Regions from separate parts of the Streptomyces sp. NPDC006368 genome, predicted to be linked through region 2. Evidence: riboswitches for the same ligand, from Rfam matches in the RefSeq annotation. Region 2 holds a riboswitch; each other region holds the start of a gene.
The links. Region 2 has a riboswitch for cobalamin ahead of ABZZ38_RS16420 (energy-coupling factor ABC transporter permease). Riboswitches for the same ligand answer to the same signal wherever they lie in the genome.
Positions count from the first base shown of each region.

Region 1 (9,355 bases), on a different contig from region 2:
ACAGCTCGGCCTCGTCGGAGGCGCCGGTGGCCGCCTGGTTGAACGCGGTCAGCTCCTTGTCGAGGCGTGCCGACAGTTCCTTGTCCTCGCCGCCGACCGTGATGGTCACTTGTCCTCCAGCTCGCCCTCGGTCTCCAGGAACACCTGCCGCAGTCGCTCCAGCACCTGCGGGTCCGGCTTGGCCCACATGCCGCGCGACTCGGCCTCCAGGAGCCGCTCGGCGATGCCGTGCAGCGCCCAGGGGTTGGCCTCCTGGAGGAACTCCCGGTTCTGCGGGTCCAGTACGTACGTCTCGGTCAGCTTGTCGTACATCCAGTCGGCGACGACACCCGTCGTCGCGTCGTACCCGAAGAGGTAGTCGACGGTCGCGGCCAGCTCGAAGGCGCCCTTGTAGCCGTGGCGGCGCATCGCCTCGATCCACTTGGGGTTGACCACGCGGGCGCGGAAGACGCGGGAGGTCTCCTCGACGAGGGTGCGGGTGCGGACGGTCTCGGGGCGGGTCGAGTCGCCGATGTACGCCTCGGGGGCGGTGCCCTTCAGCGCGCGGACGGTCGCCACCATGCCGCCGTGGTACTGGAAGTAGTCGTCCGAGTCGGCGATGTCGTGCTCGCGGGTGTCGGTGTTCTTGGCGGCCACCGCGATGCGCTTGTACGCGGTCTCCATCTCGTCGCGCGCGGGGCGCCCTTCGAGGCCGCGGCCGTAGGCGTAGCCGCCCCACACCGTGTACACCTCGGCGAGATCGGCGTCGGTGCGCCAGTCGCGCGAGTCGATCAGCTGGAGGATGCCCGCGCCGTACGTGCCGGGGCGGGAGCCGAAGATGCGGGTGGTGGCGCGGCGTTCGTCGCCGTGCTCGGCGAGGTCGGCCTGCGCGTGCGCCCGTACGTGGTTCCGGTCCGCCGGCTCGTCGAGGGAGGCGGCGAGGCGCACGGCGTCGTCGAGGAGCCCGATGGTGTGCGGGAAGGCGTCGCGGAAGAAGCCGGAGATGCGGAGGGTGACGTCGATGCGGGGGCGGCCCAGCTCGGCGAGCGGGATGGGCTCCAGTCCGGTGACGCGGCGCGAGGCGTCGTCCCAGACGGGGCGGATACCGAGGAGGGCGAGGGCCTCGGCGACGTCGTCGCCGGCGGTGCGCATCGCGCTCGTGCCCCACAGGGACAGGCCGACGGAGGTGGGCCAGTCGCCGTTGTCGGTGCGGTACCGGGTCAGGAGCGAGTCGGCCAGGGCCTGGCCGGTCTCCCAGGCCAGGCGCGACGGCACGGCCTTGGGGTCGACCGAGTAGAAGTTCCGGCCGGTCGGCAGGACGTTGACCAGGCCGCGCAGCGGGGAGCCGGAGGGCCCGGCCGGGACGAAGCCGCCGTTCAGGGCGTGGACGGCGTGGTCCAGCTCGTCGGTGGTGGCGGCCAGGCGCGGGACGACCTGCCGGGCGGCGAAGTCGAGGATGTCGGCGACGGCCTCGCCGTGGCCGGCGGCGACCGTGGCGACGGCGGCCGGGTCCCAGCCGGCGTCCTCCATCGCCTCGACCAGGGCGCGGGCCGTGGCCTCGGCCGCGTCGGCGGTGGTGCGGGTGGCGGCGGACTCGTCCAGGCCGAGGGCCTCGCGCAGGCCGGGCAGGGACTGGGTGCCGCCCCAGATCTGGCGGGCGCGCAGGATCGACAGGACCAGGTTGACGCGCTCGGGGCCGGTGGGGGCGCCGCCGAGGACGTGCAGACCGTCCCGGATCTGGGCGTCCTTGACCTCGCAGAGCCAGCCGTCGACGTGGAGGAGGAAGTCGTCGAAGCCGTCGTCGTCCGGCCGGTCCTCCAGGCCCAGGTCGTGGTCCAGCTTGGCGGCCTGGATGAGCGTCCAGATCTGGGCGCGGATCGCGGGCAGCTTCGACGGGTCCATGGAGGAGATCTGCGCGTACTCGTCGAGCAGCTGCTCCAGGCGCGCGATGTCGCCGTAGCTGTCGGCGCGGGCCATCGGCGGCACGAGGTGGTCGATGAGCGTGGCGTGGGCGCGGCGCTTGGCCTGGGTGCCCTCGCCGGGGTCGTTGACCAGGAACGGGTAGATCAGCGGGATGTCGCCGAGGGCGGCGTCGGGACCGCAGGCCGCGGACAGGCCCGCGTTCTTGCCGGGCAGCCACTCCAGGTTGCCGTGCTTGCCGAGGTGGACCATGGCGTCCGCCCCGAAACCGCCGTCCTCGCGCGAGGCCGCGATCCAGCGGTAGGCGGCCAGGTAGTGGTGGGAGGGCGGCAGATCGGGGTCGTGGTAGATCGCGATCGGGTTCTCGCCGAAGCCGCGCGGCGGCTGGATGAGGATGAGCAGGTTCCCGCGCCGGAGGGCGGCGAGCACGATGTCGCCGTCCGGGTCGCCCTCGGCGGTACGGGAGCGGTCCAGGAACATCTCGCCGGGCGGCGGCCCCCAGTGCCGCTCGACGTTCTCACGCAGCTCCTCGGGGAGCGTGGCGTACCAGCGCTTGTAGTCGGCGGCCGGGATGCGGACCGGGTTCCTGGCCAGCTGCTCCTCGGTGAGCCATTCCTGGTCGTGGCCGCCCGCCTCGATGAGGGCGTAGATCAGCTCGTCGCCGTCGCCGGACGCGAGGCCCGGGACCTCCTCGTCACCGAAGTCGTACCCCTCCTCGCGGAGCCGGCGCAGCAGCGCGACGGCGGAGGCGGGGGTGTCGAGGCCGACGGCGTTGCCGATGCGGGAGTGCTTCGTCGGGTACGCGGACAGGACGAGCGCCAGGCGCTTGTCGGCGTTCGGGATGTGGCGCAGCCGGGCGTGGCGTACGGCGATCCCGGCGACGCGGGCGGCGCGCTCGGCGTCGGCGACGTACGCCGGGAGGCCGTCGGCGTCGATCTCCTTGAAGGAGAACGGGACGGTGATGAGGCGGCCGTCGAACTCGGGGACGGCGACCTGGCTGGCGGCGTCGAGCGGGGAGAGACCCTCGTCGTTCTCCTCCCACGCGGAGCGCGAGCCGGTCAGGCACAGGGCCTGGAGGACCGGTACGTCCAGGGCGGCGAGCGCCCCCGCGTCCCAGGCTTCCTCGTCCCCGCCGGCCTGGGCCTCGGCGGGCTTGGTGCCGCCGGCGGCCAGGACGGTGGTGATGACGGCGTCGGCGCCGCCGAGCTGGTCGAGCAGCTCCGGCTCGGGTGCCCGCAGGGACGCCACGTACAGCGGCAGGGCCCGCGCGCCGGCGTCCTCGATGGCGTCGCACAGGGTGTGGACGAAGGCGGTGTTCCCGCTCATGTGGTGGGCGCGGTAGTACAGCACGGCGACCACCGGGCCGGTGGTGTTCTTCCGGTCGCGCTCCAGGGGGCCCCAGGTGGGGGCGGCGGCCGGGGGCTCGAAGCCGTGGCCGGTGAGCAGGACGGTGTCGGACAGGAAGCGGGCGAGCTGCTCCAGGTTGGCCGGGCCGCCGTGGGCGAGGTAGGCGTGCGCCTCGGCCGCGATGCCGATCGGGACGGTGGACGTCTCCATGAGCTGGGCGTCGGGGGCCTGTTCGCCGGTGAGGACGACGAGCGGCTTGCCCGTCTCGCGCAGTACGTCCAGGCCCTCCTCCCAGGCGCGGATGCCGCCGAGGAGACGGACGACGACGAGGTCGGCGCCGTCGAGGAGGCCGGGGAGGTCTTCGAGCGTGGTGCGGGCGGGGTTGGCGAACCGGTACGCGACGGGGCCGCCGGCCGCGCGGGCGCTGAGCAGGTCGGTGTCGGAGTGCGACAGCAGCAGGATCGTGGCCGCGGGGGCCGGGGCGGGCGTCGCCTCGGGCGTGGTCGCGTGCGTCATGGCGTGCGCAGGCCTTCCTCGGGGTGTCCGCGCCCCGGGTGGTCGTAGGACGGCGGGAGTTCCTGACTCGTCCGGTTTCCGCCCGGACTCACAGTGGCGGGACCGCGCCGGAATCTCACCGGGCTTCCTCCCTAGGGCCCTGGGACCCTGTGCCGTCTGCATAGTAGAGGCTGCGCGTATGCTCGCCGCCATGCCGCCCAGCTCACCAAAACCCCAGGACCGGGGTGAAGCACACATACAGGACCGTGTCCGGGACCGCGGTGACGCCTGCCCCGGTGCGCTGCGGCTGCACCGGGCCGACGACGGGGCGCTGGCCCGACTCCGCGTCCCCACCGGTGTACTGACGCCGCGTCAGGTAACGGTGCTGGCCGACGCGGCGGACCGCCTGGGCGACGGGCACCTCTCCCTCACCTCGCGGGGCAACATCGAGCTGCGGGGGCTCGGGGAGGGGTGTGGAGCCGGCCTCGCCGAACTGCTGCGGGCGGCCGGACTGCTGCCCGCGTCCGAACGGCACGAGCGGGTACGGAACATGGTCGTCTCACCGCTCGCCGGGGCGGACGTGCTGGCCTGGGCCCGGCGGCTGGACGAGCTGTTGTGCGGCGCGGACTGGACGACGGGGCTGTCGGGCCGGTTCCTCTTCGCCGTCGACGACGGGCGCGGGGACGCGGCGGCGCTCGCCGCCGATGTGACCTTGCTCGCAACCCCGGACGGCGGCGCCCTGCTCCGGGTCGCGGACCGGACGTACCGCGTCGCCGCCGCCGACGCGCCGCGCGCCGCGCTGGCGGCGGCGGAGGCGTTCCTCGCGGCGGCCCGGGATGCGGGCACCGGCGCGTGGCGGGTGCGGGAGCTGCCACCGGGGCAGGACGTGGACGTGACGGAACACCTGCGGCGGGCGGCCCTCACGGCCGAACCCGTACCGGACGCCGCGCTCCCGCCCGGCGGGCCCACCCCGCCGGGCGTCCTCGACGACCGCACCGTCTCCGTCCTGGCCCGGCTCGGGCGCGTGACGACGGACCGGTTCCGCGCGCTGCTCCCCGCCGACGAGGTTCGGGTCACCCCGTGGCGCGGCTTCGTGCTGCCGGGCTTCCCGGACCGGGCGGCGGCCGAGGCGCGGCTGGCGGAGCTGGACGCGGCCGGGTTCCTCACCCGCGCCGACTCCCCCTGGGTGGGGGTGACCGCGTGCACGGGCCGCCCCGGCTGCGCGAAGTCGCTCTCCGACGTGCGGGCGGACGCGCGCCCGCTCGCCGGGAGTCCGGGGCTGCCGGTGCACTGGTCGGGCTGCGCGCGCCGGTGCGGCCATCCGCAGGGGGCGTGGGTGGACGCGGTGGCGACCGCCGGCGGCGACTACGAGGTGACGACCGTGACGCGCGACGCGTGAACCGTGCCGCGCGGACCGTACGCGCACCCAGTGACCGTGAACCCGTGACCGTGAATCCGTGACCGTGAACCGGTGACCGTGAATCCGTGACCGTGACTCGTGACCGTACGAAGAGATGAGCGAGAGCAGAGTGTTTGACTACGAGAAGGACGGGGCGGAGATCTACCGCCAGTCCTTTGCCACGATCCGCGCCGAGGCGGATCTCGCGGGCCTGCCGGCCGACGTCGGCCAGGTCGCCGTGCGCATGATCCACGCCTGCGGCATGGTCGACCTCGTCCGCGACCTCGCCTACACCCCGCGGGTCGTCGCCCGCGCCCGCGAGGCGCTGCGCGCCGGGGCGCCGGTCCTGTGCGACGCGCAGATGGTCGCGAGCGGCGTCACCCGCAAGCGGCTGCCCGCCGACAACGACGTGATCTGCACGCTCTCCGACCCGTCCGTGCCGGCGCTCGCCGCCGAACTGGGCACCACGCGCAGCGCCGCCGCGCTGGAGCTGTGGCGCGACCGCCTCGAAGGGTCGGTCGTCGCCATAGGCAACGCCCCCACCGCGCTCTTCCACCTCCTGGAGATGGTCGCGGCGGGCGCACCGCGCCCGGCGGCCGTCATCGGCATCCCGGTCGGCTTCATCGGCGCGGCCGAGTCCAAGGACGCCCTGGCGGCGTTCCCGGACCTCGACCACCTGGTGGTACGCGGCCGGCGCGGCGGCAGCGCCATGGCCGCGGCGGCGGTCAACGCCATCGCGCACGAGGCGGAGATCCAGGCATGAGCGGCAAGCTGTACGGAGTGGGGCTCGGCCCCGGCGACCCCTCCCTGATGACGGTGCGGGCGGTGGAGGTCATCGCGTCGGCGGACGTCGTGGCGTACCACTGCGCCCGCCACGGCCGTTCGATCGCGCGCTCGATCGCGGCGGCGCACATCCGCGAGGACCACATCGAAGAGCGCCTGATGTACCCGCTCACCGTCGAGACGACGGACCACCCGGGCGGCTACCGGGGCGCGCTGAACGACTTCTACGAGGAGGCGTCGGCCCGCCTGGCCGCCCACCTCGACGCCGGGCGCACCGTGGCCGTGCTGGCCGAGGGGGACCCTCTCTTCTACGGCTCGTACCAGCACATGCACAAGCGTCTGGCGCACCGCTACCCGACCGAGGTCATCCCCGGGGTCACCTCCGTGAGCGCGTCCGCGGCGCGCCTGGGCAAGCCGCTGTGCGAGGCGGAGGAAGTCCTCACGATCATTCCCGGCACGCTGCCCGAGGAGGAGCTGACCGCCCGTCTGGCGTCCACCGACTCCGCCGTGGTGATGAAGCTCGGCCGTACCTTCCCCACGGTGCGCCGGGCGCTGGAGCGGGCCGGCCGCCTCCAGGACGCGCGGTACGTCGAGCGCGCCACGATGGACGGCGAGCGCACCGGTGCGCTCGCCGACATCGACGAGGACACGGTCCCCTACTTCTCGGTGGCGGTGCTTCCCTCCCGGATCGACGAGGACCCCGCGCTTCCGGAGACGGGCGAGGTCGTGGTCGTCGGCACCGGCCCGGCCGGTCCGCTGTGGCTGACCCCGGAGACGCGCGGCGCCCTCGCGTCGGCGACCGACCTGGTCGGCTACACCACGTACCTGGACCGGGTGCCGGTACGCCCCGGTCAGGAGCGGCACGGCTCGGACAACAAGGTCGAGTCGGAGCGGGCCGAGTTCGCCCTGGACCTGGCGCGGCGGGGGCGGCGCGTGGCGGTGGTGTCGGGCGGCGACCCCGGCGTCTTCGCGATGGCCACGGCGGTCCTGGAGGTCGCCTCCCGGGACCCGTACCTCGACGTCCCGGTGCGCGTCCTGCCCGGCGTGACGGCGGCGAACGCGGCGGCGGCGAAGGCGGGCGCCCCGCTGGGCCACGACTACGCGACGATCTCCCTGTCCGACCGGCTCAAGCCCTGGGAGGTCATCGCCGAGCGGCTGCACGCCGCCGCCGCGGCCGACCTGGTCCTCGCCCTGTACAACCCGGGCTCGCGCAGCCGTACCTGGCAGGTCGCCAAGGCGCGCGAGCTGCTGCTGGAACACCGCGCCCCGGACACCCCGGTGGTCGTCGCCCGTGACGTGGGCGGCCCCGAGGAGTCGGTCCGCGTCCTCGCCCTCGTGGACCTCGACCCCGCCGAGGTCGACATGCGCACCCTGCTGCTGATCGGCTCCTCGCAGACCCGGGCGGTACGCCGCGGGAACGGCGAGCGGGTGGCGTGGACGCCGCGGAGGTACCCGGAGGCGTAGTCGGGTCCGGGAGGCGTAGTCGGGTCCCGGCGGCGTAGTCGGGTCCCGGCGGCGACGCGGGCTGACGAAGGGGCTTTCCGGAGTCACCGCTCCCCGTGGCGGATACTCGGGTGCCTGGCCGGAAACGTGTGCGTATTGTGTCCGTGCACACGTCATGTCGCGTACGCCCGCGTACCCGCGTGCGTGGGCTCTCCTCGCGTCCGGCGCTCGCCGTGACGCAGCGTCGCGCCGCCGTCCAGGCCGGAGCGCGCCCATCATCTGAACCGCTCCGGGGGGACCGGACATGCCTCACCACCCGTGTACGGGCGCGAGACCCGCGCCGTACACCGCACTGCTGCTCGCGCTGTCGGTCGTGCTGACGACGCTGCTGCCCACGGGCGCGGCGTGGGCGACGACCACCGACGGCTCCACGGCCACGCCGGCCGCCACCGCCACCGCCGGACCCGAGCCGGCGGCCACCACGGCTCCGCCCACGACGAACGAACCGGCCTCCGCCGCCGCCCCGGCGCCGGACTCCACCGATGAGCCGGCGGCCGGGGACTGTCCCGCCCTGCCGCTCGCCCCCTTCGACGACCCGGGCACCGCGGTCGGCAAGGCGTCGCTCGGCTCCGACGGGACGGCCTGTTTCACCGTCACCGCCGAGAAGCCCGGCATGCACCGCGTCGTCCACGACGACCAGCACAACAACACCTTCACCCAGGTCTTCGACGGCGAGACGCAGCTGGACTGCCACGACGACACCTGGGGCGCGGGCTGGTGCGACCTGCCCCGCGCGGGCGCCTTCACCCTGAAGGTCTTCAACACCGGCTACGACCCGGACGAGGTGACCGTCGCCGTCGTACCGCTGATGGCCGCCGCTCCCTGCGCGGAGGAGGCCGGCACCGCCTGGAACGCCGAGCCGGTCAGCGCCTCGTCCCCCACCCCTCTGACGTTCCGGTGCCACCCCTTCACCGCCGAGCCCGGTGAGCGGATCACGGTCGACTTCCGCACCGTCAGGTACGGCGGCGGCGAGCGCTGGATCACCGACGAGACCGGCGCCCCGATCTGCCCGGCCCGCAACGAGGACGGCAGCAAAGGCTGTGTCCTGCCCGGCGACGGCCCCTACCGCGTCCTCACCCGCGTCACGGAGGAGGAGGGCGGCTTCCCCGCCGCGTACACGCTGGGTATCCGCAGACTGTCCGACCCGGCGGGCTGCGCCACCGTGCCCGTCAACGCCTTCAACTCGGCGCCCACGGCCGCCGACGCGTCCACCGGCTGCCGCACCTTCACCGCGCCGGCCGCCGGCCGCTACGACGTGTACGAGGTGCAGCCGTCCGGCACCCGGGCGAAGCTGACCGTGTACGACACGGCCGGGAAGACCGTCTGCGAGACGTACGACGCCTGCGCCCTGCCCGCCGCGGGCACCTACACGGCCCTCACCCCGTACGCGACGCTGATCCTCGACCGCGCCTCCACCAAGGGCTGCGAGCCGGCCGCGCTCGGCACCCACCAGGGCGCGTTCACCGAGCCCGGCGAGATCGACTGCCTGGAGCTCCCGCTGCCCGAGGGCGCGCGGATGGCCGCGCTCGCTCCGCTGGGCGGCGCGGCACCGCACCCCGACATCACCGTCGTGGACGCCGACGGCGTCCCGCGCTGCCACCCGGACCCCCTCTCGGCCGGCACCTGCGCGCTGACCGGGAAGGCGCCGTTCCGCGCCTTCGTCTCCAGCGACGACTACGACACCCCGACCGGCGCGTACCGCATCGCCCTGCACCGCACCGACGTGGTGGGGGACTGCCGGATCGTCCCGGCCGGTGACTTCACCGCCACGAGCGCCTCCGCCCGGTTCCGCACCGGCGACGGCGTCTTCTCGCACTGCCTGACCATTCCGGCCGGTGACCACCGCGCGGTCGAGGTCCTCCAGCTCCAGGCGGTCTCCGCCGCGACCCCCGCCAGGTTCTCGGTGCTGAACGCGGAAGGCCACCAGAT
Region 1 is NZ_JBEXQK010000002.1:208,476-217,830, forward strand. It holds gene ABZZ38_RS02825 (GNAT family N-acetyltransferase) at 1-109, opposite strand, end outside; gene cobN (cobaltochelatase subunit CobN) at 106-3,762, opposite strand; cobalamin riboswitch at 3,796-3,934, opposite strand; gene ABZZ38_RS02835 (cobalamin biosynthesis protein CobG) at 3,953-5,140, shown strand; gene ABZZ38_RS02840 (precorrin-8X methylmutase) at 5,256-5,903, shown strand; gene ABZZ38_RS02845 (precorrin-2 C(20)-methyltransferase) at 5,900-7,387, shown strand; gene ABZZ38_RS02850 (IPT/TIG domain-containing protein) at 7,671-9,355, shown strand, end outside.
Region 1: another riboswitch for cobalamin. It lies ahead of cobN (cobaltochelatase subunit CobN); the one in region 2 lies ahead of ABZZ38_RS16420 (energy-coupling factor ABC transporter permease).

Region 2 (9,355 bases):
GCACGCCGGGTTCGTGGGGCCCGGGATGCTGACGGCGGCCTGTCCCGGTGAGGTGTTCACCAGCCCCGTGCCGGACCAGATGGTGCGGGCGGCCGCCGCCGTGGACAGCGGCCAGGGGGTGCTGTTCGTCGTCAAGAACTACACCGGGGACGTCCTGAACTTCGAGATGGCCGCGGAGCTCGCCGAGGACGAGGGCGTGCAGGTCGCCAGGGTGCTGGTCGACGACGATGTGGCCGTGGCGGACAGTACGTACACCGCGGGGCGGCGCGGCACCGGGGCCACGCTGTTCGTGGAGAAGATCGCGGGCGCGGCGGCCGAGGAGGGCGCGCCGCTGGAGCGGGTGGAGGCGATCGCCCGGCGGGTCAACGCGAGTTCGCGCAGTTTCGGGGTCGCTCTGAGCGCGGTCACCACCCCCGCGAAGGGAAGTCCGACGTTCGACCTGCCGCCGGGCGAACTGGAGTTGGGCATCGGCATCCACGGTGAGCCCGGGCGGGAGCGGCGGCCCATGATGACGTCGGGGGAGATCGCCGACGTCGCGGTGGACGCGGTACTGGAGGATCTGCGGCCGGGCGGACCGGTGCTCGTGCTGGTCAACGGAATGGGCGCGACTCCCCTGCTGGAGCTGTACGGGTTCAACGCCGAGGTGCACCGGGTGCTGGGCGAGCGGGGCGTACCGGTGGCCCGTACGCTCGTCGGCAACTATGTGACGTCACTGGACATGGCCGGCTGCTCGGTCACCCTGTGCCAGGCGGACGAGGAGCTGCTGCGTCTGTGGGACGCCCCGGTGCGAACCGCGGCTCTGCGGTGGGGGCGGTGACCGCGGTGACGCTGGACACGGACTTCTTCCGGCGCTGGATGACGGCGACGGCAGCGGCCGTCGACCGTGAGGCGGACCGGCTGACCGAGCTGGACTCGGCGATCGGTGACGCGGATCACGGGGCGAACCTGCAGCGCGGCTTCGCCGCGGTGGTCGCGACCCTGGACACGGAGGATCCGGCCGCCCCCGGGGCGGTGCTCATGCTCGCGGGACGGCAGCTGATCTCGACGGTGGGCGGCGCGTCGGGGCCGCTGTACGGGACGCTGCTGCGGCGCGCCGGCAAGGCCCTCGGTGATTCCCCGGAGGTGACGGCGGGGCAGCTGGCCGAGGCGCTGCGCGGGGGTGTGGCCGCCGTGGCCCGGCTCGGCGGGGCGAAGGCCGGGGACAAGACGATGCTGGACGCGCTGGAGCCGGCCGTCGAGGCGATGGGCGCGGCGGCCGACGGGCAGGAGGGCGGGTCGCCCGCCGGTGAGCCGCCCGCCGAGTCGGCCGCCGGATCGCCCGGGGCGGCGTTCGCGGCAGCCGCGCGGGCGGCCGAGGAGGGCGCCCGCGCGACCGTGCCGATGCAGGCCCGCAAGGGCAGGGCCAGCTACCTCGGTGAGCGCAGTGTCGGGCATCAGGACCCCGGCGCCACGTCCTCGGCGCTGCTGATCGCGGCACTGGCGGAGGCGGCCCGGTGAGCGGGGACGCGGTGAGCGCGCCGGTCGGCATCGTGCTGGTCTCGCACAGCGCGGCGGTCGCCGCCTCCGTCGCCGAACTGGCCCGGGGCCTGGCGGGTGGCGGACCCACCGCGCCCGTCGCCGCGGCGGGCGGGACCCCGGACGGCGGGCTCGGTACCAGCGCCGAGCTCATCGCCGAAGCGGCGGCCTCCGTCGACGGCGGGGCGGGCGTGGCCGTCCTCGTGGACCTCGGCAGCGCCGTACTGACGGTGAAGGCGCTGCTCGCGGAGGGCGACGAACTTCCCGACGCCACGCGACTGGTGGACGCGCCGTTCGTGGAGGGCGCGGTGGCCGCGGTGGTCACCGCGTCGGCCGGCGGGGACCTGGACGCGGTGGTGGCCGCCGCGTCCGAGGCGTACGGCTATCGCAAGGAGTGAGGCGCGGCCACGGGGTGGAGCCGGGCGGTGCGCCGGTGCGCGGGTTGTGATGTACCTGGTCAACGCACTAGTGTCGCAGGGCCTTGGTGTACGGGAAACCGGTGCGGTACCGGTGCGGCCCTCGCCACTGTGATCGGGAAGTCCGGCTCCATCCTTCGGGAAGCCACTGGAACGCCGCGGGAGACCGCGGTGTCCGGGAAGGCGGAGTCGCGGCGGCATGACCCGTCAGCCAGGAGACCGGCCAGGGCGCGTTGTCCATCCACGAGGTGCTGGAGAGGGTCTCCCCGTCATGCATATCGCCGAGGGCTATCTGCCCCCTGCTCACGCGGCCGCCTGGAGCGTCGCGGCCGCCCCCTTCGTCGTCCACGGTGTGCGGGCCCTGAGCCGGGAGGTCAAGGCCCATCCCGAGTCGACTCTTCTGCTCGGCGCGTCCGGTGCCTTCACCTTCGTCCTTTCCGCCCTGAAACTGCCGTCGGTGACGGGCAGCTGCTCGCATCCGACCGGCACGGGCCTGGGCGCGATTCTGTTCCGGCCGCCGATCATGGCGGTGCTCGGCACCATCACGCTGCTGTTCCAGGCTCTTTTGCTGGCGCACGGGGGGCTGACCACGCTGGGCGCCAACGCCTTCTCCATGGCGGTCGTCGGCCCCTGGGCCGGCTTCGGCGTGTACTGGCTGCTGCGCCGCTTCGGAGTACCGCTGATGGTGAGCGTGTTCTTCGGGGCGTTCGTGGCCGACCTGTCCACGTACTGCGTCACCAGCGTGCAGCTGGCGCTGGCCTTCCCCGACCCGAGCAGCGGTTTCCTCGGGGCGCTGGGCAAGTTCGGCTCCATCTTCGCGGTCACGCAGGTGCCGCTGGCGGTCAGCGAGGGCCTGCTCACGGTCCTGGTGATGCGGCTGCTGATCCAGTCCAGCAAGGGTGAACTGACCCGGCTCGGGGTGCTCCTCCGGGGCGGCCGCAAGGGCGAGAAGAAGGAGGCCGTGGCGTGATGAGCCGTAACGCCAGGATCAACGCGCTGCTGCTTCTGGTCGTCGTGGCGCTGGCCGTCCTGCCGCTGGCGCTGGGGATGGGCGACCACAAGGAGGAGCCGTTCACCGGGGCCGACGCCCAGGCCGAGACGGCGATCACCGAGACGCACCCCGACTACAAGCCGTGGTTCAGCCCGCTGTACGAGCCGCCCTCGGGTGAGATCGAGTCGGCGCTGTTCTCCCTGCAGGCCGCGCTGGGTGCCGGCGTGCTGGCGTACTACTTCGGTCTGCGCCGGGGACGCCGGCAGGGCGAGGAGCGGGCGCTCGCCGGCGCGCGGGACCCCGGCCGCGGCGAGTAGCCGCGGATGCTGCCCATCGATGTGGCGGCGCACAGCAGTCGCTGGCGCCGCCGTCACCCGTGTGAGAAGGCGGTGCTGGGCTTCGGCCTGACGCTCCTGGCGGTGTGCCTGCCGCCGTGGCCCGGCGCGGTGCTGGTGGCCGGCGCCTCCCTGGCCGTCCTGCTCGGCCCGGCGGACGTCGCGCCGCGGCAGCTGTGGCGGGCGTGGCGCGTCCCGCTCGGGTTCTGTGTGACGGGCGCGGTTCCGCTGCTGTTCCAGGTGGGCGGGGCGGGCGGCTTCGTGACGCTCGCGCCGGACGGGCCGGCGCAGGCGGGGCAGTTGCTGCTGCGGACGTCGGCGGCCTCGCTCGGGGTGCTGCTGTTCGCCTTCACGACGCCGGTCTCCGACGTGCTGCCGCGCCTCGTACGGGCAGGGGTGCCCGCGCCGGTCGTCGACGTGGCGCTCGTGATGTACCGGATCGCCTTCCTGCTGCTGGACGCGGTGCGGCGGATCCGACAGGCGCAGGCGGCGCGGCTGGGGCTGACGAGCCGGGCGGCCACCTGGCGGTCGCTGGCGGGCCTGGGCGCGACGGCGTTCGTGCGCGCCTTCGACCGGGCGGCGCGGCTCCAGACGGGGCTGGCCGGGCGCGGTTACGACGGCACGCTGCGCGTGCTGGTGCCCGGGGCCGCGGTGGACCGGCGGTTCCTGGGTCTGACCGGGGCGCTGCTCACGGGGCTCGTCGCCCTCACCCTCGTACTCGAAAGGTTCCTGCCGTGAATCGTGACGCCGTCGTGGAACTCATCGGTGCGGGATACGCGTACGAGGACGGCCCCGCCGTGCTGTCGGGCATCGACTTCGCCGTACCGGAGGGGCGTGCGATCGCCCTGCTGGGCCGCAACGGCAGCGGCAAGACGACGATGCTGCGGCTGCTGAGCGGCGGCCTGCGATGCGCGAGCGGCCGGCTGCGGCTGCGCGGCGAGGACGTGTCGTACGACAGGAGGGGGCTGACCCGGCTGCGGACGACGGTGCAGCTGGTCGTGCAGGACCCCGACGACCAGTTGTTCGCCGCGTCGGTGGGGCAGGACGTGTCGTTCGGGCCGATGAACCTGGGGCTGGCGGAGGCGGAGGTACGGGAGCGGGTGCGCGAAGCCCTGGAGGCGCTGGACATCACGGCGCTCGAGGACCGGCCGACGCACCTGCTGTCGTACGGGCAGCGCAAGCGGGCGGCCATCGCGGGCGCGGTCGCGATGCGGCCCCGGGTGCTGATCCTGGACGAGCCGACGGCGGGCCTGGACCCGCACGGTCAGGAACGGCTCCTCGACGTGCTGGACCGGCTGCGCGCGTCCGGGACGACGGTCGTGATGGCCACGCACGACGTGGACCTCGCGCTGCGGTGGGCGGACGACGCGGCGGTGCTGACCCCGGACGGGCTGCGCACCGGCCCGGTCGCCGACCTGCTGGCGGACGGCACCCTGCTGGACGCGGCCCGGCTGCGCCGCCCTTGGGGGATGGCGGTGACGAACGTGCTTCGCGCCCACGGCCTGCTGGGCGCGGACGCCCCGGGGCCGCGTACGGCGGAGGAACTGGAGCGGTGGGCGACGGCGGTGCGGGGCACGTAGGGGCTTCGCCGACCGCCCGCGGCGGTGGTGGCGGCGGCGGCGAGCCTGGCTCCTGTACGGAGGCCTTGGAGGCCATGGAGTCCATGGAGTCCAGGTGGTTCGAGGCTGTCGTCTGCGCGAAGGGCTGTGGCCGTACGTAGCGCAGGTCACCCCCCGATCTTTATGCAACTTGTTGCACAAGGCGTCCGGCGTCGTCTACAACTGGGGCGACGACATCGCGCGAGGAGGCGCCCCATGACTGCGACCCGGCCCCCGACCCCGTACCCGCATCTGCTCAGCCCGCTGGACCTGGGGTTCACGACCCTGCCCAACCGGGTCCTCATGGGGTCGATGCACGTCGGGCTGGAGGAGGCCGAGAACGGCTTCGCGCGCATGGCGGCCTTCTACGCCGAACGCGCCCGCGGCGGCGTCGGGCTGATCGTGACCGGGGGCATCGCGCCGAACGAGGCCGGGCGGCCGTACGAGGGCGGGGCCAAGCTCACCACCGAGGAGGAGGCCGCGAAGCACCGCGCCGTGACGGACGCGGTGCACGCGGCCGGCGGGCGCATCGCGATGCAGATCCTGCACTTCGGCCGGTACGCCTACCACCGCGACCTGGTCGCGCCGAGCGCGATCCAGGCGCCGATCAGCCCCTTCGTACCGAACGAGCTGACCGACGCCGAGGTCGAGCAGACGATCGAGGACTACGTGCGCGCCGCCGAGCTGGCCCGGTCGGCCGGGTACGACGGCGTCGAGATCATGGGCTCCGAGGGTTACCTGATCAACGAGTTCATCGCGGCCGCGACCAACCACCGAGCCGACCGGTGGGGCGGCTCGTACGAGAACCGGGTGCGCTTCCCGCTGGAGATCGTCCGCCGCACCCGCGAGCGGCTCGGCGACGACTTCATCCTGATCTACCGGCTCTCCATGCTGGACCTGGTGCCGGGCGGATCGACCCTGGAGGAGGTCGTCGCGCTCGCCGAGGAGATCGAGGCGGCCGGTGCGACGATGATCAACACGGGCATCGGCTGGCACGAGGCCCGTATCCCCACCATCGCCACCTCGGTGCCGCGCGGCGCGTACACCTGGGTCACCGAGAAGCTCATGGGCGCGGTTTCCGTACCCCTGATCACCAGCAACCGCATCAACACCCCCGAAGTCGCCGAGCGGCTGCTGGCGGAGGGCCGCGCCGACATGGTGTCGATGGCCCGGCCCTTCCTCGCCGACCCGGACTTCGTCGCGAAGGCCGCGGCCGGCCGGCCGGAGACCATCAACACCTGCATCGGCTGCAACCAGGCGTGCCTGGACCACACCTTCAGCGGGAAGATCACCTCCTGCCTGGTCAATCCGCGCGCCTGCCACGAGACCGAGCTGGTCCTCTCCCCCACCCGGCTGCGCAAGCGCGTCGCGGTGGTCGGCGCCGGCCCGGCCGGGCTCGCCTGCTCCGTCTCCGCCGCCGAACGCGGCCATGACGTCACGCTGTTCGACGCGGCCGACGAGATCGGCGGACAGCTGAACGTCGCCAAGCGCGTGCCGGGCAAGGAGGAGTTCAACGAGACGCTGCGCTACTTCCGTACGCAACTCGACCTGCGCGGCGTCGATGTGAAGCTGGGTACGCGCGCCACCGCCGAGCTGCTGAGCGGCTACGACGAGGTCGTCATCGCGACCGGTGTCACCCCGCGCACCCCCGCCATCGAGGGCGTCGACCACGCGAGCGTGGTCAGCTACCTGGACGTGCTCCGGGACGGCGCACCGGTCGGTGAGCGCGTCGCGATCATCGGCGCGGGCGGGATCGGCTTCGACGTGGCGGAGTTCCTCACGGACGGCGGCGAGGGCGCGAGCCAGGACCCCGAGACGTACTTCCGGCAGTGGGGCGTCGACACGTCCTACGCCGGGCGCGGCGGGCTGCGCGCGCCCGAGCGCCCGCGGCCGCCGCGCACCGTGCACCTGCTCCAGCGCAAGACGTCCAAGGTCGGGGCCGGCCTCGGCAGGACGACGGGGTGGATCCACCGCACCGAGCTCAAGCACCGGGGCGTGACCATGGTCGCGGGCGCGTCGTACGACCGGATCGACGACGAGGGCCTGCACATCACCGTGGACGGCGAGGCCCGCACCGTACCGGTCGACACGGTGGTGCTGTGCACGGGCCAGGAGCCGCGGCGCGAGCTGTACGACGCGCTCGTCTCGGCCGGGGCGTCGGTGCACCTCATCGGGGGCGCCGACGTGGCGGCGGAGCTGGACGCCAAGCGCGCGATCGACCAGGGGACACGGCTGGCGGCGACGCTGTGAGCGCCCGTCCCTAGGATGCGGTCATGTCACTCCCGCACGCGATCCTCACCGCTCTGCTCGAGAAGCCGTCCTCGGGTCTGGAACTGACCCGGCGCTTCGACCGGTCGATCGGCTACTTCTGGTCGGCCACGCATCAGCAGATCTACCGCGAGCTGGGAAAACTGGAACAGGCGGGGCACATCCGGGCCCTGCCCTCCCAGGCGCCGGCCCGTGGGCAGAAGAAGGAGTACGAGGTCTTGCCCGCGGGCCGCGCGGAGCTGACGGACTGGGTGCGCCGGAGTGAGGACCCCAAGCCCATCCGGGACGCGCTGCTGCTGCGGCTGCGCGCGGCGGCGGTGGTCGGCACGGAGGGCATGGAGGTGGAGCTGCGCCGCCACCTGGCGCTGCATCAGGCGCAGTTGGAGGAGTACCTGGGGATGGAGAGGCGGCAGTTCCCGCCGGAGCGGGACGCGCGGGCGGACCGGCTGCGGCACCTGGTGCTGCGCGGGGGGATCGAGCTGGAGCGGTTCTGGACGGCGTGGCTGACGGAGGCGCTGGCGGAGTTCGACCGCGAACGGTGACCACCCCCGCTTTGTTAACGGTAATCATTTTCATGTAGCGTGGCCGCCACCGTACCGACGATGGAGGTCCCGCAGTCATGGCCGTACCCAAGCGGAAGATGTCCCGCTCCAACACCCGCCACCGCCGCGCCCAGTGGAAGGCGTCCACGCCCCAGCTGGTGCCCGTCACGGTCGACGGCTCCGTCCACCGGGTCCCGCAGCGCCTGGTGAAGGCGTACGAGCGCGGCCTGATCCGCCCGGAGGGCTGAGCGCGATGACGACGACCACGGCGACCGGCGTGACCGTGGCAGCCCCGGCGGCCACCGACTCCCGCCTTCCGGTCACGGTCCTCTCCGGCTTCCTCGGTGCCGGGAAGACCACCCTGCTCAACCACGTCCTGAGCAACCGGGAGGGGATGCGGGTCGCCGTGATCGTCAACGACATGAGCGAGGTCAACATCGACGCCGCCCTGGTCCGCGGCGGCGAGGCGGCCCTCTCCCGGACCGAGGAGCGGCTGGTCGAGATGACCAACGGGTGCATCTGCTGCACCCTGCGGGACGACCTCCTGGAGGAGGTGGACCGGCTGGCCCGCGAGGGCCGGTTCGACCATCTGCTGATCGAGTCCAGCGGCGTCTCAGAGCCGATGCCGGTCGCCGCGACCTTCGCCTTCCCGCGCGACGACGGCGCGACGCTCGGCGACCTGGCCCGGCTCGACACCATGGTGACGGTCGTCGACGCGGCCAACTTCCTGCCCGAGCTGGCGGGCGGCGACGGGCTCGCGGAGCGCGGCCTGGACCAGTACGAGGACGACGAGCGGACGGTCAGCGACCTGCTGATGGACCAGATCGAGTTCGCCGACGTCATCGTCGTCAACAAGCTGGACCTGGTGGGCGAGGACGACGCGGCGCGGCTGACGGCCGCCGTCAGCCGCCTCAACCCCGCCGCCCGGGTCGTCACCGCCGTACGCGGCCGGGTGCGCCTCGGCGACGTCCTCGGCACGGGCCTGTTCGACCTGGAGCGCGCGCAGCAGGCGCCCGGCTGGGTGAGGGAGCTCAACGGCGACCACGTACCGGAGACCGAGGAGTACGGCATCTCCTCGACCGTCTTCCGCGCCCCCGACCGGGCCTTCCACCCGGAGCGGCTGTGGCGGTTCGTCACCGAGCGCCTCGACAGCGGGGAGTTCGGCCGGGTCCTGCGCTCCAAAGGGTTCTTCTGGCTGGCCGGCCGCGACCGGGTGACCGGGCTGTGGTCCCAGGCCGGCACGGTCGCCCGGTTCGAGCCGTCCGGCAGCCGGGAGGACGGCGGCCAGGGCCAGGAGCTGGTCTTCATCGGCACCGCGCTGCGCCCGGACGCGCTGCACCGGGCACTGGACGGCTGCCTGGTCACGGCGGGCGAGACCGGCCCGTGGGCCGACCCCTTCCCGGCCTGGGACGTGCACGGGACGGACGACGCCTGCGCGCACGAACCCGCGGACGGTCAGGGATCGACCGGACGCCGAACCTAGGCGAGCGCCTTGCGCCAGGCCGACTCGCGCAGCAGCCGCAGCCCGTTGAGGCCGACCAGGACCGTGGAGCCCTCGTGGCCGGCCACACCGAGCGGCAGCGGCAGGTGCCCGGCCAGGTCCCAGACGACGAGGGCGCCGATGCAGACCCCGGCGATCACCAGGTTCTGCACGACGAGCCGGCGGGCGCGCCGGGAGAGCGCCACCACC
Region 2 is NZ_JBEXQK010000018.1:104,122-113,476, reverse strand. It holds gene dhaK (dihydroxyacetone kinase subunit DhaK) at 1-817, shown strand, start outside; gene dhaL (dihydroxyacetone kinase subunit DhaL) at 856-1,497, shown strand; gene dhaM (dihydroxyacetone kinase phosphoryl donor subunit DhaM) at 1,494-1,913, shown strand; cobalamin riboswitch at 1,953-2,174, shown strand; gene ABZZ38_RS16420 (energy-coupling factor ABC transporter permease) at 2,203-2,901, shown strand; gene ABZZ38_RS16415 (energy-coupling factor ABC transporter substrate-binding protein) at 2,901-3,239, shown strand; gene cbiQ (cobalt ECF transporter T component CbiQ) at 3,246-3,995, shown strand; gene ABZZ38_RS16405 (ATP-binding cassette domain-containing protein) at 3,992-4,837, shown strand; gene ABZZ38_RS16400 (NADPH-dependent 2,4-dienoyl-CoA reductase) at 5,072-7,105, shown strand; gene ABZZ38_RS16395 (PadR family transcriptional regulator) at 7,129-7,665, shown strand; gene rpmF (50S ribosomal protein L32) at 7,743-7,913, shown strand; gene ABZZ38_RS16385 (GTP-binding protein) at 7,919-9,148, shown strand; gene ABZZ38_RS16380 (heavy metal translocating P-type ATPase) at 9,145-9,355, opposite strand, start outside.

Region 3 (9,355 bases), on a different contig from region 2:
AAGACGATGGGCATCATCACCCTGGCGCTGGTCGCCGCCGGCGCCCTCGCCCCCGGCTCGAACCCGCCGGTCTGGGTGATCGTCTCCGCCGGTCTGGCCATCGCGCTCGGCACCTACCTGGGCGGCTGGCGCATCATCCGCACCATGGGCAAGGGCCTCACCGACCTCCAGCCGCAGCAGGGCTTCGCCGCCCAGACCAGCGCGGCGGCCGTCATCCTCGCCTCGTCCAACCTGGGCTTCTCGCTCTCCACGACGCACTCCTGCTCCGGCGCCGTGATGGGCGCGGGCCTCGGCCGCAAGGGCGGCGTGGTCCGCTGGTCCACCGCCACCCGGATGTTCGTCGCGTGGGGTCTGACCCTGCCCGCCGCCGGTCTGGTCGCCGCCGCCTCGGAGTTCGTGACCAAGCAGGGCGACTGGGGCGTCGCCGTCGTCGCGGTCTTCCTCGTCACCTCCTGCGCCGCGATCTGGTTCATCTCCCGCCGCCAGGTCGTCGACCACACCAACGTCAACGAGGTGGAGACCGACGCCGAGCCCGCGGGCGTCGTGACCACCGCCATCGCGGCCGTCACCCCGCCGCCGGCCGGCACCGTCACGGCCACCTCCGACGACCTCAAGGCCACCATCCCGGCTCCGGTCGGCGAGGCCACCCCGGTGGCCGCCGGCTCGGCGTCCACCACCCAGGCTCCCGCCGCCACGGTGTAAGGAAAGAACAGCATGAAGATCGACTGGGCAGCTCTCGGCTCCGTCTTCGGTGTCAGCCTCCTGGCCACCGTCGCACTGGTGGGCCTGTTCACCCTCGGCATCATCGGCCTCTCCAAGCAGGAGACGGCCTCGGCGAGTGGGGGCACCGCGGTCATGGCCCGCACCGGCGCCTACGCGTGCTTCGCGCTGTGCGCCGCGGCGGTGGCGTACGGAATCTTCCTGATCGTCACCTGACCCCGGCACGTCCACGGCGCCCCCGGAACGGTTCTCCGCTCCGGGGGCGCCGTCGTGCGCACCGGCGTGCCGGGCGTGCGCCGTGTGTGTCTCGGCACACCCTCCCTCCGCAGGTCAACGGCGAGTTGACGGGCGTTCGCGGGGCGTGGTGGACTGCCGGGGCCATTACGGCGGCAGGAGAGAGGAAGCCGGTGAGAATCCGGCGCGGTCCCGCCACTGTGAGTCCGGCCCCGGCCGGATGAGTCAGGAACTTTCGCCGCCGGTCACGTCGAGCCAGGGCGCGGACCCTGAGTGAGGACATTGCGCCATGTCAGGCTGCCTTCCCGCTGCGTCGAGAGCCGTACGTCCCCGAGGTCTGCGAACCGTGTCGGCCTGCTGATCCGATGCGTAGCGACCATGTCTTCGCCTGTGGCGCCGCCGCCGGGCTCGCCGCCGACCTCCTCCTCGCCGACCCCCGCCGCGGGCATCCCGTGGCCGCCTTCGGCCGCGCCGCGGGGTGCGTGGAGGGCGTGCTGTGGCGCGACCACCGCGCGTGGGGCGCGCTGCACGCCCTGGTGTGCGCCGGGGGTGCGGCCGGTGCGGCGGCGCTCGCGGCCCGGGCGGTACGCGGACGGCGCGCCGCCTCCGTCGCGCTGACCGCCGCCTCCGTCTGGGCCGTCGTCGGCGGTACCACGCTGGGCCGCGAGGCCCGCGCCATCGGCGGCGCGCTCGCGGCGGGCGACCTGGAGGTCGCCCGGGAGCGGCTGCCTCATCTGTGCGGGCGCGACCCGCAGTCCCTGGACGGACCCGGCATCGCCCGCGCGGTCGTCGAGTCCGTCGCCGAGAACACCTCCGACGCCGTGGTCGGCGCGCTCGTGTGGGGCGCGATCGGCGGCGTCCCCGGCCTCGTCGCCTTCCGGGCGGTGAACACCCTGGACGCGATGGTCGGTCACAAGTCGCCGCGCCACCGCCGCTTCGGCTGGGCCTCGGCCCGGCTCGACGACCTGGCCGGCTGGCCCGGCGCCCGCCTCACGGCCGCCCTGGCGGCGGTGGCGGGCGAGGACACCCGCGGCGCGGTACGGGCCTGGCGCGCCGACGCCGCGAAGCACCCGAGCCCCAACGCGGGGCCCGTGGAGGCGTCCTTCGCGGGCGCCCTGGGCGTACGGCTCGGGGGCACCCTGTCGTACGGCGGGCGCGTCGAACACCGGCCCGTCCTCAACGCGGGGGGCCGGGCCGTCGAGGTGGCGGACATCGAGCGCGCGGCGCGGCTGTCGCGCCGGGTGACCGCCCTCACGCTCGCGGTGTGCGTGGGTGGGCGACTGGTCCTGGGGGCCGTGAAGGCCGGGAAGCGGAGGCGTACATGAGGGGTGGGGGGCTGCTCGTCGCGGGCACCACGTCCGACGCGGGCAAGAGCGTCGTCACGGCCGGCATCTGCCGCTGGCTGGTGCGGCAGGGTGTGAAGGTCGCGCCGTTCAAGGGACAGAACATGTCCCTCAACTCGTTCGTGACGCGCGAGGGCGCGGAGATCGGTCGCGCCCAGGCCATGCAGGCGCAGGCTGCGCGGGTCGAGCCGACCGCGCTGATGAACCCGGTGCTGCTCAAGCCGGGCGGCGACCGGTCCAGCCAGGTCGTGCTCATGGGCAAGCCGGTGGGCGAGCTGAGCGCGCGCGGCTACCACGGCGGCCGGCAGCAGGCGCTGCTGGGCACGGTCGTCGAGTGCCTGCAGGAGCTGCGCGACACGTACGACGCGGTGATCTGCGAGGGCGCGGGCAGCCCGGCGGAGATCAACCTGCGCCGCAACGACATCGTCAACATGGGCATCGCGCGGGCCGCGCGCTTCCCCGTCGTCGTGGTCGGCGACATCGACCGGGGCGGGGTGTTCGCCCAGTTCTTCGGGACGACGGCGCTGCTGGCGCCCGAGGACCAGGACCTGATCGCGGGCTACCTGGTCAACAAGTTCCGCGGTGACGTGACGCTGCTGGAACCGGGGCTGGACATGCTGCTCGGCCTGACCGGCCGCCGCACCTTCGGTGTCCTGCCGTACGCGCACGGCCTCGGCATCGACGAGGAGGACGGCCTGCGGGTGTCCCTGCGGGGTGCCGTACGGGAGTCGGTCGTCGCGCCGCCGGTCGGCGAGGACGTGCTGCGCGTCGCCGTCTGCGCCGTACCGCTGATGTCGAACTTCACCGACGTGGACGCGCTGGCCGCCGAGCCGGGTGTCGTGGTGCGGTTCGTCGACCGGCCGGAGGAGCTCGCCGACGCCGACCTGGTCGTCCTGCCCGGCACGCGCGGGACGGTGAAGGCGCTGGCGTGGCTGCGCGAGCGGGGCCTGGCGGACGCGATCGCCCGGCGGGCCGCCGAAGGCCGTCCCGTGCTGGGCATCTGCGGCGGCTTCCAGGCGCTGGGCGAGCACATCCATGACGACGTCGAGTCCCGGGCCGGTGCGGTCGACGGGCTCGGACTGCTGCCGGTACGGGTGCGGTTCGCGCCCGGGAAGACCCTCGCGCGGCCGGTCGGCGAGGCCCTCGGTGAGCCGGTCGAGGGGTACGAGATCCACCACGGCGTCGCGGACGTACGGGGCGGGGAGACGTTCTTCTCCGATGACGCGGGACGCAGCCTGGACGGCTGCCGCGTCGGGGCCGTCTGGGGCACGCACTGGCACGGCTCGCTGGAGAGCGACGGCTTCCGGCGGGCGTTCCTGCGGGAGGTCGCCGCGGCGGCCGGCCGGCGCTTCGTCCCGGCGCCCGACACGTCGTTCGGCGCGCTGCGCGAGGAGCAGCTGGACCGGCTCGGCGACCTGATCGAGGAGCACGCGGACACCGGCGCGCTCTGGAAGCTCATCGAGCAGGGCCCCCCGTCAGGACTTCCCTTCATCGCACCCGGAGCGCCTTCATGAGCACTGCCCCCCATTACCCCTTCACCGCGATCGTCGGCATGGACGACCTGCGGCTCGGGCTGCTGCTGAACGCGGTGTCCCCGGCTGTCGGCGGCGTCCTCGTACGCGGTGAGAAGGGCACCGCGAAGTCGACGGCGGTGCGTGCCCTCGCGGCGCTCATGCCCGACGTCGAGGTCGTCGCGGGCTGCCGCTTCTCGTGCCCGCCCGACTCCCCCGATCCGGCGTGTCCGGACGGGCCGCACGAGGCGGCGCCGGGTGTCGCGCGCCCGGCCCGCATGGTCGAGCTCCCCGTCGGCGCGTCCGAGGACCGGCTCGTGGGCGCCCTGGACATCGAGCGGGCCCTCGCGGACGGGGTGAAGGCGTTCGAGCCGGGTCTGCTGGCGGACGCGCACCGCGGGGTGCTGTACGTGGACGAGGTCAACCTGCTCCATGACCACCTGGTGGACCTCCTGCTGGACGCCGCCGCCATGGGCGCCTCCTACGTCGAGCGGGAGGGCGTCTCCGTACGGCATGCCGCCCGGTTCCTGCTCGTCGGGACGATGAACCCGGAGGAGGGCGAGCTGCGGCCGCAGTTGCTGGACCGGTTCGGGCTCACCGTGGAGGTCGCGGCCTCCCGTGACCCCGGGCAGCGGGTCGAGGTGGTGCGGCGCAGGCTGGCGTACGACGACGATCCGGCCGCGTTCGCGGAGCGGTGGGCCGGCGAGGAGGCGGCGCTGCGGGAGCGGATCGTGGCCGCGCGGGCGCTGCTGCCGACGGTACGGCTGGGGGACGACGCGCTGCGGCAGATCGCCGCCACGTGCGCGGCGTTCGAGGTGGACGGCATGCGCGCCGACATCGTGATGGCCCGCACGGCGACGGCGCTGGCCGCCTGGGCGGGGCGTGCGGAGGTCACCGTGGAGGACGTGCGGCAGGCCGCGCTGCTGGCCCTGCCGCACCGGCGCAGGCGCAACCCCTTCGACGCGCCGGGGCTCGACGAGGACAAGCTGGACGAGACGCTGGAGGAGTTCGGGGGCGGCGACGACGAGCCGGACCCGGGCCCGGGCGACGGTCCCGGGGGCGGCGGCGGTGTGCCGCCGCAGGGCGGGGCGCCGGACAGCGAGTCGGCCGGTGAGCCGACCGGCTCACCGGAGGAGACGCCCGCCCCGGACGCCGGTGCGGGCGCGGGCGCCGGGGCCGGTGGCGGTGGCGGGGAGCAGGCACCGGCCAGGGCCGCCGAGCCGTTCCGTACGAAGATGCTGAGCGTGCCGGGCCTCGGTGAGGGCGCGGCGGGGCGGCGTTCCCGGGCGCGTACCGAGCAGGGCAGGACGACGGGTGCGACACGTCCGCGCGGGGCGCTGACCAAACTGCACCTGGCGGCGACCATCCAGGCGGCTGCCCCGCACCAGCGGGCGCGCGGCCGGTCCGGGCCCGGGCTCGTCGTACGCCGTGACGATCTGCGGCAGGCGACGCGCGAGGGGCGCGAGGGCAACCTGGTGCTGTTCGCGGTCGACGCGTCCGGGTCGATGGCGGCCCGGCGGCGGATGGGCGCGGTGAAGGGCGCCGTGCTGTCGCTGCTGCTGGACGCGTACCAGCGGCGCGACAAGGTCGGGCTGGTCACCTTCCGCGGCGCGTCCGCCGACGTCGCCCTGCCGCCCACGTCGTCCGTCGACGCCGCCGCCGCGCGGCTGGAACAGCTGCCCACCGGCGGGCGCACCCCGCTCGCGGCGGGGCTGCTGAAGGCGCATGACGTGCTGCGCGTGGAGCGGCTGCGCGATCCGTCGCGCCGCCCGCTGCTCGTGATCGTCACGGACGGCCGGGCGACCGGCGGGCCCGAACCGCTGGCGCTGGCCGCCCGCGCCGCCGGGCTGCACGCGGCGGAAGGCACCGCGTCCGTGGTCGTGGACTGCGAGAGCGGGCCGGTACGGCTGGGGCTGGCCGCCGAGCTGGCCCGTCAACTCGGCGGCACCGCCGTCACCCTCGACGAACTGCGCGCGGACTCCATCGCGGGTCTGGTCAGGGACGTCCAAGCAACCACCAAGTCCGCCAGGAGGGCCGCTTAATGCCGCAGGGACAGCCGACCGTCGTACCGGACGACGGACTCACCACCCGCCAGCGCCGCAACCGCGCGCTGGTGATGGTGCACACGGGCGTCGGCAAGGGGAAGTCGACCGCCGCCTTCGGCATGGCGCTGCGCGCCTGGAACCAGGGCTGGCCGATCGGGGTGTTCCAGTTCGTCAAGTCCGCCAAGTGGAAGGTCGGCGAGGAGAACGCCCTCAAGGCGCTCGGCGAGACCGGCAAGGGCGGGACCGTCACCTGGAACAAGATGGGCGAGGGCTGGTCCTGGATCCAGCGCGAGGTCGCCGAGGGCGAGCAGTCGCACGAGGACAAGGCGCGCGAGGGCTGGGAGCAGGTCAAGCGCGACCTCGCGGAGGAGAAGTACAAGTTCTACGTCCTCGACGAGTTCGCCTATCTGCTCCACTGGGGCTGGATCGACACCGCCGAGGTGGTCCGGGTGCTGCGCGACCGGCCCGGCCTGCAGCATGTGGTGATCACCGGCCGCAACGCGCCCGCCGAGCTGTGCGAGTTCGCCGATCTCGTCACCGACATGTCCAAGGTCAAGCACCCGATGGACGCCGGTCAGAAGGGCCAGCGGGGCATCGAGTGGTAGCACGTCTCGTCATCGCCGCGCCCTCGTCGGGCGCGGGCAAGACCACGGTGGCGACCGGCCTGATGGCCGCGTTCGCCGGCCGTGGTCTCGCGGTGTCCCCGCACAAGGTGGGCCCCGACTACATCGACCCGGGCTACCACGCCCTCGCCACCGGCCGCCCGGGCCGCAACCTCGACGCCTACATGTGCGGTACGGGGCTGATCGCGCCGCTCTTCGCGCACGGTGCCCGCGGCTGCGACCTGGCGATCGTCGAGGGCGTGATGGGCCTGTACGACGGTGCCGCCGACCAGGGTGAGCTGGCGTCCACGGCGCAGGTGGCGAAGTTGCTGAGGGCGCCGGTGGTGCTGGTGGTGGACGCGTCGTCGCAGTCGCGGTCGGTGGCCGCGCTGGTGCACGGGTTCGCGTCGTGGGACCCGGAGGTGCGGATCGGCGGGGTGATCCTCAACAAGGTGGCCACCGACCGGCACGAGCACCTGCTGCGCGAGGCGCTCGGGGAGTCGGGCGTGCCGGTGCTGGGCGTGCTGCGGCGGGCCCCGGCCGTGTCGACGCCGTCGCGCCATCTGGGCCTGGTTCCGGTCGCCGAGCGGCACACGGACGCGGTGGACGCGGTGGCGGCGCAGGCGCAGCGGGTCCGGGAGGGCTGCGACCTGGACGCCCTGCTGGCGCTGGCACGGTCGGCTCCGCCGCTGCGCACGGAGGCGTGGGACCCCGGCGACGCGCTGCGGGCGCACACCGGTGGTGCGGAGCCCGTCGCGGCCCGGCCCGTGATCGCCGTCGCGGGCGGCGCGGCGTTCACGTTCTCGTACGCCGAGCACGCCGAGCTGCTGACGGCGGCGGGCGCGCGGGTGGTGCCGTTCGATCCGCTGCGGGACGAGGAACTGCCCGCCGGGACGCGGGGGCTGGTCATCGGGGGCGGTTTCCCCGAGATGTACGGCGCGGAGCTGTCGGCCAACGCGCGGCTGCGCGGGGCCGTGGCGGAGCTGGCCGCGTCGGGGGCGCCGGTGGCCGCCGAGTGCGCCGGACTGCTGTACCTGGCGCGGTCGTTGGACGGGCAGCCGATGTGCGGGGTGCTGGAGGCCGACGCGCGGATGTCGCCGCGGCTGACGCTGGGCTACCGGGACGCGGTCGCGGTGAACGACAGCCCGCTCGCCGCGGCCGGTACCAGGATGCGGGGTCACGAGTTCCACCGCACGGTGCTGGAGCCGGGCGCGGGCGCGGTGCCCGCGTGGGGGCTGCGGCAGCCGGAGCGCCGCGTGGAGGGCTTCGTGCAGCGGGGTGTGCACGCGAGTTATGTGCATACGCACTGGGCGGCGGTGCCGGGGACGGCGCGGCGGTTCGTGGAGTTCTGCGCGCGGTGACGCTGGTGGTGGGGGTGGGGGCCGGGCGGGGCGTGGACGCCGACGCCGTGCTCGGGCTGGTCGAGGAGACGCTGCGGGACGCCGGGTTGCGGGTGGACGAGGTGGCGGCGCTCGCGACGGTCGACACGAAGGCGGACGAACCGGGCATCGTGGCCGCTGCGGCACGGCTCGGGGTGCCGCTCCTCGCCTTTGCGGCGCGGGAGTTGGCACGGGTGCCCGTACCGCATCCGTCCGACGCCGTGCGGGGCGCCGTGGGGACGCCGTCGGTGGCGGAGGCGGCGGCGCTCGCGGGGACGGGAGGCGCGCTTCCCGGCGGGGCGCTCGCGGGTGAGCGGCTCACCGACGGGGCGCTCGCGGGTGAGGGCGAACTGCTCGTGCCGAAGCGGAAGGCCGCGCATCCGGCCGCGCGGGTGACGTGCGCCGTGGCGCGCGGAAGGTTGTTGAATGTGGTGCCCGGGTACACCGGTGGGGAAACGGCGTTGACATCACGGCCGGCGCCGGAGTCTTTAGAGACGGAGCGTCCGTAACGCACCTGTGCGCATCCCCACCCCCCCACCCCCCGATGGCGGCCATGTATACCCACACTGACACCCACGACCTGCGGCACCACGGTGACGCGGAGGTTCGGGACGAGAAGCTGACCGACCTCGCGGTCAATGTGCGCGCGGACACCCCGCCCGCCTGGCTGCGGGAGCGCATCGCGGACTCGCTGAGCGGGCTCGCCGCCTATCCGGACGGGCGGGCGGCGCGGGCGGCGGTCGCGGCGCGGCACGGCCTGCCCGCCGAGCGGGTGCTGCTGACGGCGGGGGCGGCGGAGGCGTTCGTGCTGCTGGCACGGGCGCTGCCGGTGCGAAGCCCGGTGGTGGTGCACCCGCAGTTCACGGAGCCGGAGGCGGCGCTGCGGGACGCCGGGCACGAGGTGCGGAGGGTCCTGCTGCGGGAGGAGGACGGCTTCCGGCTGGACCCGGCGGCGGTGCCGCGGGACGCGGACCTCGTGGTGGTCGGCAACCCGACGAACCCGACGTCCGTGCTGCACCCCGCCGGGACGCTGGCCCGCCTCGCCCGGCCCGGGCGGATCCTGGTGGTGGACGAGGCGTTCATGGACGCCGTGCCGGGTGAGCGGGAGGCCCTCGCCGGGCGGACGGACGTGCCCGGTCTGGTCGTGCTGCGCAGCCTCACCAAGACGTGGGGTCTGGCGGGCCTGCGGATCGGCTATGTGCTGGCGGGGCCGGAGACGGTGGCCGCGCTGGAGCGGGCCCAGCCCCTGTGGCCGGTGTCCACGCCCGCCCTGGCCGCCGCGGAGGCGTGCGTGTCGCGGGCGGCGCTCGCGGAGGCGGAGGCGGCGGCGCACCGGATCGCGGCGGACCGGGCGCATCTGCTGGCGGGGCTGGCGGAGTTCGACGAGGTCCGTGCGGTGACAAAGGCTCAGGGCCCGTTCGTCCTCGTCCGTATCGACCGCGCGGACGCGGTCCGGGACCGCCTGCGCTCCCTCGGCTTCGCGGCCCGCCGCGGCGACACCTTCCCGGGCCTGGGCCCCGA
Region 3 is NZ_JBEXQK010000003.1:268,831-278,185, reverse strand. It holds gene ABZZ38_RS04780 (inorganic phosphate transporter) at 1-702, shown strand, start outside; gene ABZZ38_RS04775 (hypothetical protein) at 715-936, shown strand; cobalamin riboswitch at 1,077-1,211, shown strand; gene ABZZ38_RS04770 (cobalamin biosynthesis protein) at 1,320-2,279, shown strand; gene ABZZ38_RS04765 (cobyric acid synthase) at 2,276-3,811, shown strand; gene ABZZ38_RS04760 (putative cobaltochelatase) at 3,808-5,850, shown strand; gene cobO (cob(I)yrinic acid a,c-diamide adenosyltransferase) at 5,850-6,458, shown strand; gene ABZZ38_RS04750 (cobyrinate a,c-diamide synthase) at 6,452-7,816, shown strand; partial or broken gene ABZZ38_RS04745 (cobalamin biosynthesis protein) at 7,762-8,241, shown strand; gene cobC (Rv2231c family pyridoxal phosphate-dependent protein CobC) at 8,388-9,355, shown strand, end outside.
Region 3: another riboswitch for cobalamin. It lies ahead of ABZZ38_RS04770 (cobalamin biosynthesis protein); the one in region 2 lies ahead of ABZZ38_RS16420 (energy-coupling factor ABC transporter permease).